DNA from 2 places in the Flavobacterium ginsengisoli genome. Region 2 is predicted to be linked to the other one. Evidence: riboswitches for the same ligand, from Rfam matches in the RefSeq annotation. Region 2 holds a riboswitch; the other holds the start of a gene.

Region 1 (3,420 bases), 2.2 Mb from region 2:
TTTTACGCTTTTAAAGTCGCCAGTTAAAAATACTTCGGGTTCAATTACTTTGTCGTTTAAATATACTTTTACTTTATCGCCGTCTACAAAAGCTGCATCGCGATACATAATAGTTGATGTAACCGCTGTAGTGTTGAAATTGCCTAAAAATTGATTTCTTCTATAAAAAATGCCTTCAACATTAGCCTCTGGTTTGTATAGATTTTGATCTTTAAACAATTCGTCTGGATTAACTTGTAACGGTGCAGGTTTCTCAATAGGAGCAGGCGGGTTTTCTTTTGGCGCTGCTTCTTTAGGAGGAACAACTTCTTTTTTTGTGGCGTCTTTTGCCGGAATAGGCTTGAATTTATTATCGATTTCCTGTGCAAAACTGTGCAGTGAAAAAGAAATAAAGGCAATTATAAAAAATATTTTTTTCATCTTTTGTATATATTAATCTTGAAGGGTTGATGTAAAGATTAGATGCATCATAATCTTTTATATAAACATTTTATAGAACTAATTATTGCCCAATAAGATGTAATTTTTCTAAAAATTAACTTTATATTTTATAAAAACAAGTTTCTGCTGAAGCAGTTTTTAAATGCAATTTTGTGTTTTTAAAATTTTGATTATCAATGTTGTATCTTTATGTTTTAATCAAATGTAATAAGATATGATTAAGTTAAGTTTAGCCTTTCTTTTTTTTGTAGTTAGTGTTTTTTCTCAAGAAAATAAAACAGACTCAGATGTTAGAAAACAAATTGAAGATTATAATGCTTGCTTTTGTAGTGCCTTATTTGAAAACAATAAGGACATGATGCTAAAATTCTATACAGATCAATCTGTGTTAATGCCAGAACATAATAGGCAAAGAGTTGGAAAGAAAATGATTGCGGCGTTTTATGAACAATGGTTAGATCAGGCAAAAGTCAATTCTTTTCAAAAGACTATTTTAGAATTGCAGGATTTTGGAAATTATATTCTAGAAATTGGAAATTTTACTGAAAACCTGCACTTAAAAGACTTAAAACCGTACGCTTATTTAGGAAAATATATGGTTTTATGGAAAAAAACGTCTAAAAATAAAATGACTATCGCAAGCAGAAATTTGGGGTGCTAATAGTTATTTTGATGATAGATTTATTCCTGAAATTGATGACACAACAGTTCCTTTAACAAAAGAGTACACTTCGTCAGACAAATTGATTAATGAAGTAATAGAAAGAAACGGTTCTATTAAAAATTTGGTTCAGAATAGACTGGGAGCAGAGCATGCAAAAATGTTCACGCCAGATGCGATGTATTTAACGTACTATACGCCAATTCTTTCTGGAGAAAAAGATATTACAGCTTATTTTACAGAGCATGAAAAACCTGGAACTTTAAAAATTGAACAAATCTCCATTCAGACTTCGGGAGTTATTGTCACAAAAAAGGCCATTGTAGAATTTGGATTTTATAATGTCGATTGGCGTGACGGAACCAACCACGGAAACGTTAAAGGAAAAAGTATAAACGTCTGGAAAAGAAACGAAAAAGGAACGTTAATGCTTTTTAGACAAATGGTTAATCATGATTAAAAACTAAAAAACCGACTTCTAACTTGCAGACGCCATAGTTGAGTTATATCTTTGCGACTGATTTTGGTCTGTTTTTTCAATTCAGAAAAAGCAGTTAAAAGGGAATCAGGTGTAAATCCTGAACAGACCCGCTACTGTAAGTTCTATATAAGTCTTTAAACATTACTAATGCCATTGTACCGCTTTGCGGGGTGAGAAGGCCGTTTAAAGATAGAATAAGTCAGGAGACCTGCCACGATCACATAGTTTAAAACTTTCGTGGTATGAAGTTGATGACAAGATAATGACCTGCTATTTAGGATAGTTGGCCTATTTCTATGTTTTTGTAATTACTGCATCACGCAAAGTTTATTTAATAAAATCGTGATGTGTAATTTGAAGAAAACTTTATTTTCTGTTTTTGTAGTACTTGTTCCTTTTTTGCTTCATTCTCAAGCGGTGACTGATAGTTCGCGGGTTTTAAAAGAAGTTGTTTTAAAAGGAAAACCATATCAGGAAGTAATTCCTGTACAAAGCCTTTCGGGTGTTCTGCTCGAAAATCTCGCGACTCATAATGTCGCAGATGCTCTTCGTTATTTTGCCGGAACTCAAATTAAAGATTATGGAGGAGTCGGCGGACTTAAAACCGTTGATGTTCGAAACATGGGCACGCATCATGTTGGTGTTTTTTATGACGGAATTCAGCTTGGAAATGCTCAAAACGGTGTAACCGATTTAGGAAAGTATTCGCTTGACGACATGGAATCGTTGACGATGTACAATGGCCAGAAAAGTGAAATTTTTCAATCGGCTAAAGATTTTGCTTCTGCTTCTGCCATTTATTTACGAACCAAACGCCCATCTTTTTCGGGCAATAAAAAAACAAATCTATTGGTTCGTTACAAAACAATGTCTATAAATTATCACGATCCTTCTTTTAGATGGGAACAAAAGCTGAGCGATAAAGTCAGTATGAGTGTAAGCTCTGAATACATTAAGTCGAATGGACAATATAAATTTAGATACAAAAGAAAAAATCAAGACGGAAGCACTGCCTACGATACTACAGCAACGCGATGGAATAGCGATATTGAAGCTTTTAGGTTTGAATCTGGGCTTTTTGGGAAACTAAATAAAGGAGCTTGGGACGCGAAAGTGTATTATTACGATTCTGAAAGAGGCGCTCCAGGAGCTATTGTAGAAAATAAGTTTCGAGATGGTTTTCGTCAATTTGACAAGAATTTTTTCTCTCAGGCTTCCTTAGTTAAAGACGTTTCTGAAAAATATAAGTTTCAGCTAAAAGGAAAATTTGCTTACGATTACACGCATTATATTGCTAGAGACACAACCAATGTTTTAGGAGAAACCGTAACCGAAGGCGCACAATCTGATGATAGTTATTATCAGCAGGAAGCTTATTTTTCGGCTGTTAATATGTACAGCATTTTACCAACTTGGGATGTTTCGCTGTCGACCGATTTTCAATACAATAAATTAAATGCAACTAGAAGAGGTATTCAGACACAGTTTTCTTTTCCGCGAGCGTTATACCGCTTTAGTTTCTCTTGCCACTTCGTATCGATATGAAGGTTTTAAAGTTTTAGGAAATGTACTTGCAACCCGCGTCATCGAAGAAGTAAAATACAATGCCAAAGCACCCAACAAAACCGAATTTACTCCTGCTATATTTATAGGTTATACACCGTTTAAGAAGTACGATTTCAATTTAAGAGCTTTTGCAAAACGAATTTTCAGAATGCCAACATTCAATGATTTGTATTATACAATGGTTGGTTCAAGCACTTTGAGGCCAGAATATATGAATCAGTATGATGTTGGTTTTACGTATAATTTCCCCGTTAGGGAAGGCTTTTTCGAT
Region 2 (3,420 bases):
CATTCTTTGACATTTTCTCAACCTCCAGATAAATCTGGAGGCAATTCAAAAAAATAATATGATTTAATTTTGAAAAAGAAATTCTAATATATTTAGATTTACAAATACAAAATGAATTGCCAACATCTTTAGATATTGGTTTAATATTGACTCCCTAAAAGGGCTTTAGCCAAATAATCATAATCAAATGAAATATGAAGAATTTATAGTCAATTTGGATTCAAGCAATCCTAAAAAAATTTGGCTAAAGCCTTTATTAGTAACTATAAACAAACCAACATCTAAAGATGTTGGCAATTCATAGAAATCTTTTTTTTAATTTTATTTTGAATTGCCTCCAGATTTATCTGGAGGTTATAAATTTGCTCCCAAAAAGGGCTTTAGCCAAACAATCATAATCAAATGAAAAAAGAACTACACATTTTCTTCACCTGTTTAATGTTCTACACCAGAATTCCATGTCCAAAAAACATTACGCATCATCCAGATTATTTAAATAAAGCCACAAGATATTTCCCATTTATTGGATGGATTGTTGGCGGTATTTCTTTTTTAGCTTTTTATCTTTTTTCATTTTTTCTTTCTTCAGAAATTGCTGTCATACTAGCAATCATTACTTCTATTTTAACCACAGGCGCTTTTCACGAAGACGGTTTTGCAGATGTCTGTGATGGTTTTGGCGGAGGCTGGACTAAAGAAAAAATCTTAATGATAATGAAAGACAGTGCAATTGGAGCCTACGGAGCAATCGGATTGGTTTTGCTTTTTTTACTAAAATTTAAATTGCTTGCAGAATCCGTTTTACTTTTTGCAAATAATATTCTTCTCATTTTCCTTTTGTTTATTTCTGCTCATTCATTGAGTCGACTTGCCGCAATAAGCATTATTTTCACACACGAATATTCTCGTGACGATGCTTCGAGCAAAAGCAAACCAATTGCAAAACAATATACTTGGAAAGAAGTTTTTGGATCTTTCTTTTTTGGCTTAGTTCCGTTAATTGTATTTTCTTATTTCGATTTGAAATTTCTGCTTGCTATTATTCCTGTTTTCATAACGAGATATTTTCTAGCGCGCTATTTTCAGAAATGGATTGATGGTTATACTGGAGATTGCCTTGGCGCAACACAGCAAGTTTGCGAAGTTGTATTTTACTTAAGCATTTTATTTTTATGGAAATTTATCTAGTTCGTCATACCGAAACAGTTTGTGAAAAAGGAATTTGTTACGGACAATCAGATGTTGATATTGCAAAACCTTTTGAGGAAATTTTTAGCAGAATCATTTCAGAATTACCTTCAGAGGCGATTATCTTTTCTAGTCCATTAAAACGTTGTGTTATTTTAGCCAAGCACATTCAAGAAAATATCAAAACCATTTCGTATCAGGAAGACGAACGCTTAAAAGAAATGAATTTTGGTGATTGGGAATTGAAAAGCTGGAACGAAATTCCGTCAGAAGAGCTCAATCCTTGGATGGAAGATTTCGTGAATATCAAGGTTTCAAACGGAGAATCTTTTATTGAATTACATGAAAGAGTTGGCCATTTTTTGTCGGAAACACTTTCAAAAATAAATCAGCCAACTGTAATTGTTGCACATGCAGGAATCATCAGAAGCATTTTATGCCATCAGAGTTCGCTTCCATTAAAAGACGCCTTCAATAATAAAGTTGATTTCGGAGAAGTTATAAAAATCAGTTTTTAATGCTAATTATTTATAATTTTTCATGAAACCTAAAACAAATTTGAATAATCAATATTTTTAACTTTATCTTTGCGACAAATTAAGGTTGTGTTTTTAATTTAAAAAATACATTAAAAGGGAATCAAGTATAATTCTTGAGCTGTACCCGCAACTGTAAGCTAAGTTCAAAAAAACGAACGCTTGCTGTAAACTACAAACCACTGTCACGCCGCGCGCGATGGGAAGGTAAACAGCAAGACGCAAGCCAGGAGACCTGCCTTTATAACAAATATCAAACTCTCGGGAAAAAGAGTGAAGAAATTATGACTTTAAAAAGATTTTTTACTTTTTGTTTATTTGTTGTGTGCCAGATTATTTCGGCGCAGAACGATTCTATTACCAGTCTGAAAGAAGTTTTTGTTTCAGATAAGAATTTAAAAACCTATTCGGCTTCACAATCTGTTTTAAAACTGAATGATTCTATAATCAATAAAAACGAGGCGCTCCTAACCGATTTATTGAACTTTAATTCGACTTTATATTTTAAAGAATATGGACGAGGAATGCTTTCTACGGTTTCTTTTAGAGGAACAACTTCTTCGCAAACAGCTGTTATGTGGAACGGAATAAACATTAATTCTCAAATGAACGGAAGTACCGATTTTAATACTATTTCGGGCTCAGATTATAATTCAATAAGTGTAAAAGCAGGTGGTGGAAGTGTAATTTACGGAAGCGGCGCAGTTGGAGGTACTGTGCATTTAAACAACGATTTGTTGTTTTTTAATCGTTTTGAGAATAATTTAAGACTAGATTATGGCAGTTTTAATACAATTGGGATTAATTACAAAACTTCTATTTCAAATAAAAAATGGAGTACCCAAATTGGCTTTTCTAAAAACAGCTCAACAAACGATTATAAATACTTAGATCGCTATACATGGAGAGGTGAACAGCGATGGAACCAAAATGGGCAATACGATATTATTACGTTAAATGCCAATGTGGGTTATAAATTCAATCAAAATCATATTTTAAAACTGTACAGCCAGACTTCAAACACTGACCGCAATACTTCTTTGGTTACAGAATCTGAAACGAAAAGCAAATACATAAATGGTTTTAACCGAAATTTATTGGAATACGACGGAAATTTTGGAAAATTAAAGACTAATTTCAAAACCGCTTACATTTTCGAAAACTATCAATATTTTGCCGATAATTCTTTAAAAAATTATACATACGGAAAAACGGAGAACTTGATTACTAAGCTTGACGTCGATTATCATTTATTTAAAGAGACACATATAAACGGAATTGTAGATTACAGTCGAACAAATGGTTACGGAACTAGTTTTGGAAGCCATATTCGTGAAATCAGTTCTGTCGCTTTGTTGGTTAGACAAGATTTTGGCGCTAACTGGAAGAACGAACTTGGGGTTAGAAAAGAATTTACAGACAATTACAAATCTCCAGTTTTATTCAATTTAGGATCTTCTTATAAATTCAATAATTGGTACAATTTAAAACTGAATGTTTCTAGAAACTTTAGAATTCCAACTTACAATGATTTGTATTGGAATCCAGGAGGAAATCTAGACTTAAAACCCGAAAGTTCTTATCAGGGAGAAATTGGTAATGTTTTTACATTCAAAAACCTGACTTGGACGCAGAATTTTTATTATATGAAAATTACCGATATGCTGCAATGGGTTCCAGGCGCAAACGGTATTTG

The links. A riboswitch is a leader RNA that binds a small molecule or an ion and turns the genes downstream of it on or off. The one in region 2 is predicted to bind cobalamin.
Region 1: it holds a riboswitch for cobalamin, as region 2 does, so the genes downstream of both, P5P87_RS05970 (TonB-dependent receptor) here and P5P87_RS21605 (TonB-dependent receptor plug domain-containing protein) in region 2, are expected to answer to the same signal.

The regions. Positions count from the first base shown of each region.
Region 1 is NZ_CP121110.1:1,307,440-1,310,859, reverse strand. It holds gene P5P87_RS05985 (hypothetical protein) at 1-420, opposite strand, end outside; gene P5P87_RS05980 (YybH family protein) at 656-1,102, shown strand; gene P5P87_RS05975 (DUF4440 domain-containing protein) at 1,185-1,562, shown strand; cobalamin riboswitch at 1,610-1,813, shown strand; gene P5P87_RS05970 (TonB-dependent receptor) at 1,938-3,128, shown strand; gene P5P87_RS05965 (TonB-dependent receptor domain-containing protein) at 3,040-3,420, shown strand, end outside.
Region 2 is NZ_CP121110.1:4,557,173-4,560,592, reverse strand. It holds gene P5P87_RS21615 (adenosylcobinamide-GDP ribazoletransferase) at 403-1,188, shown strand; gene cobC (alpha-ribazole phosphatase) at 1,173-1,706, shown strand; cobalamin riboswitch at 1,772-1,981, shown strand; gene P5P87_RS21605 (TonB-dependent receptor plug domain-containing protein) at 2,009-3,420, shown strand, end outside.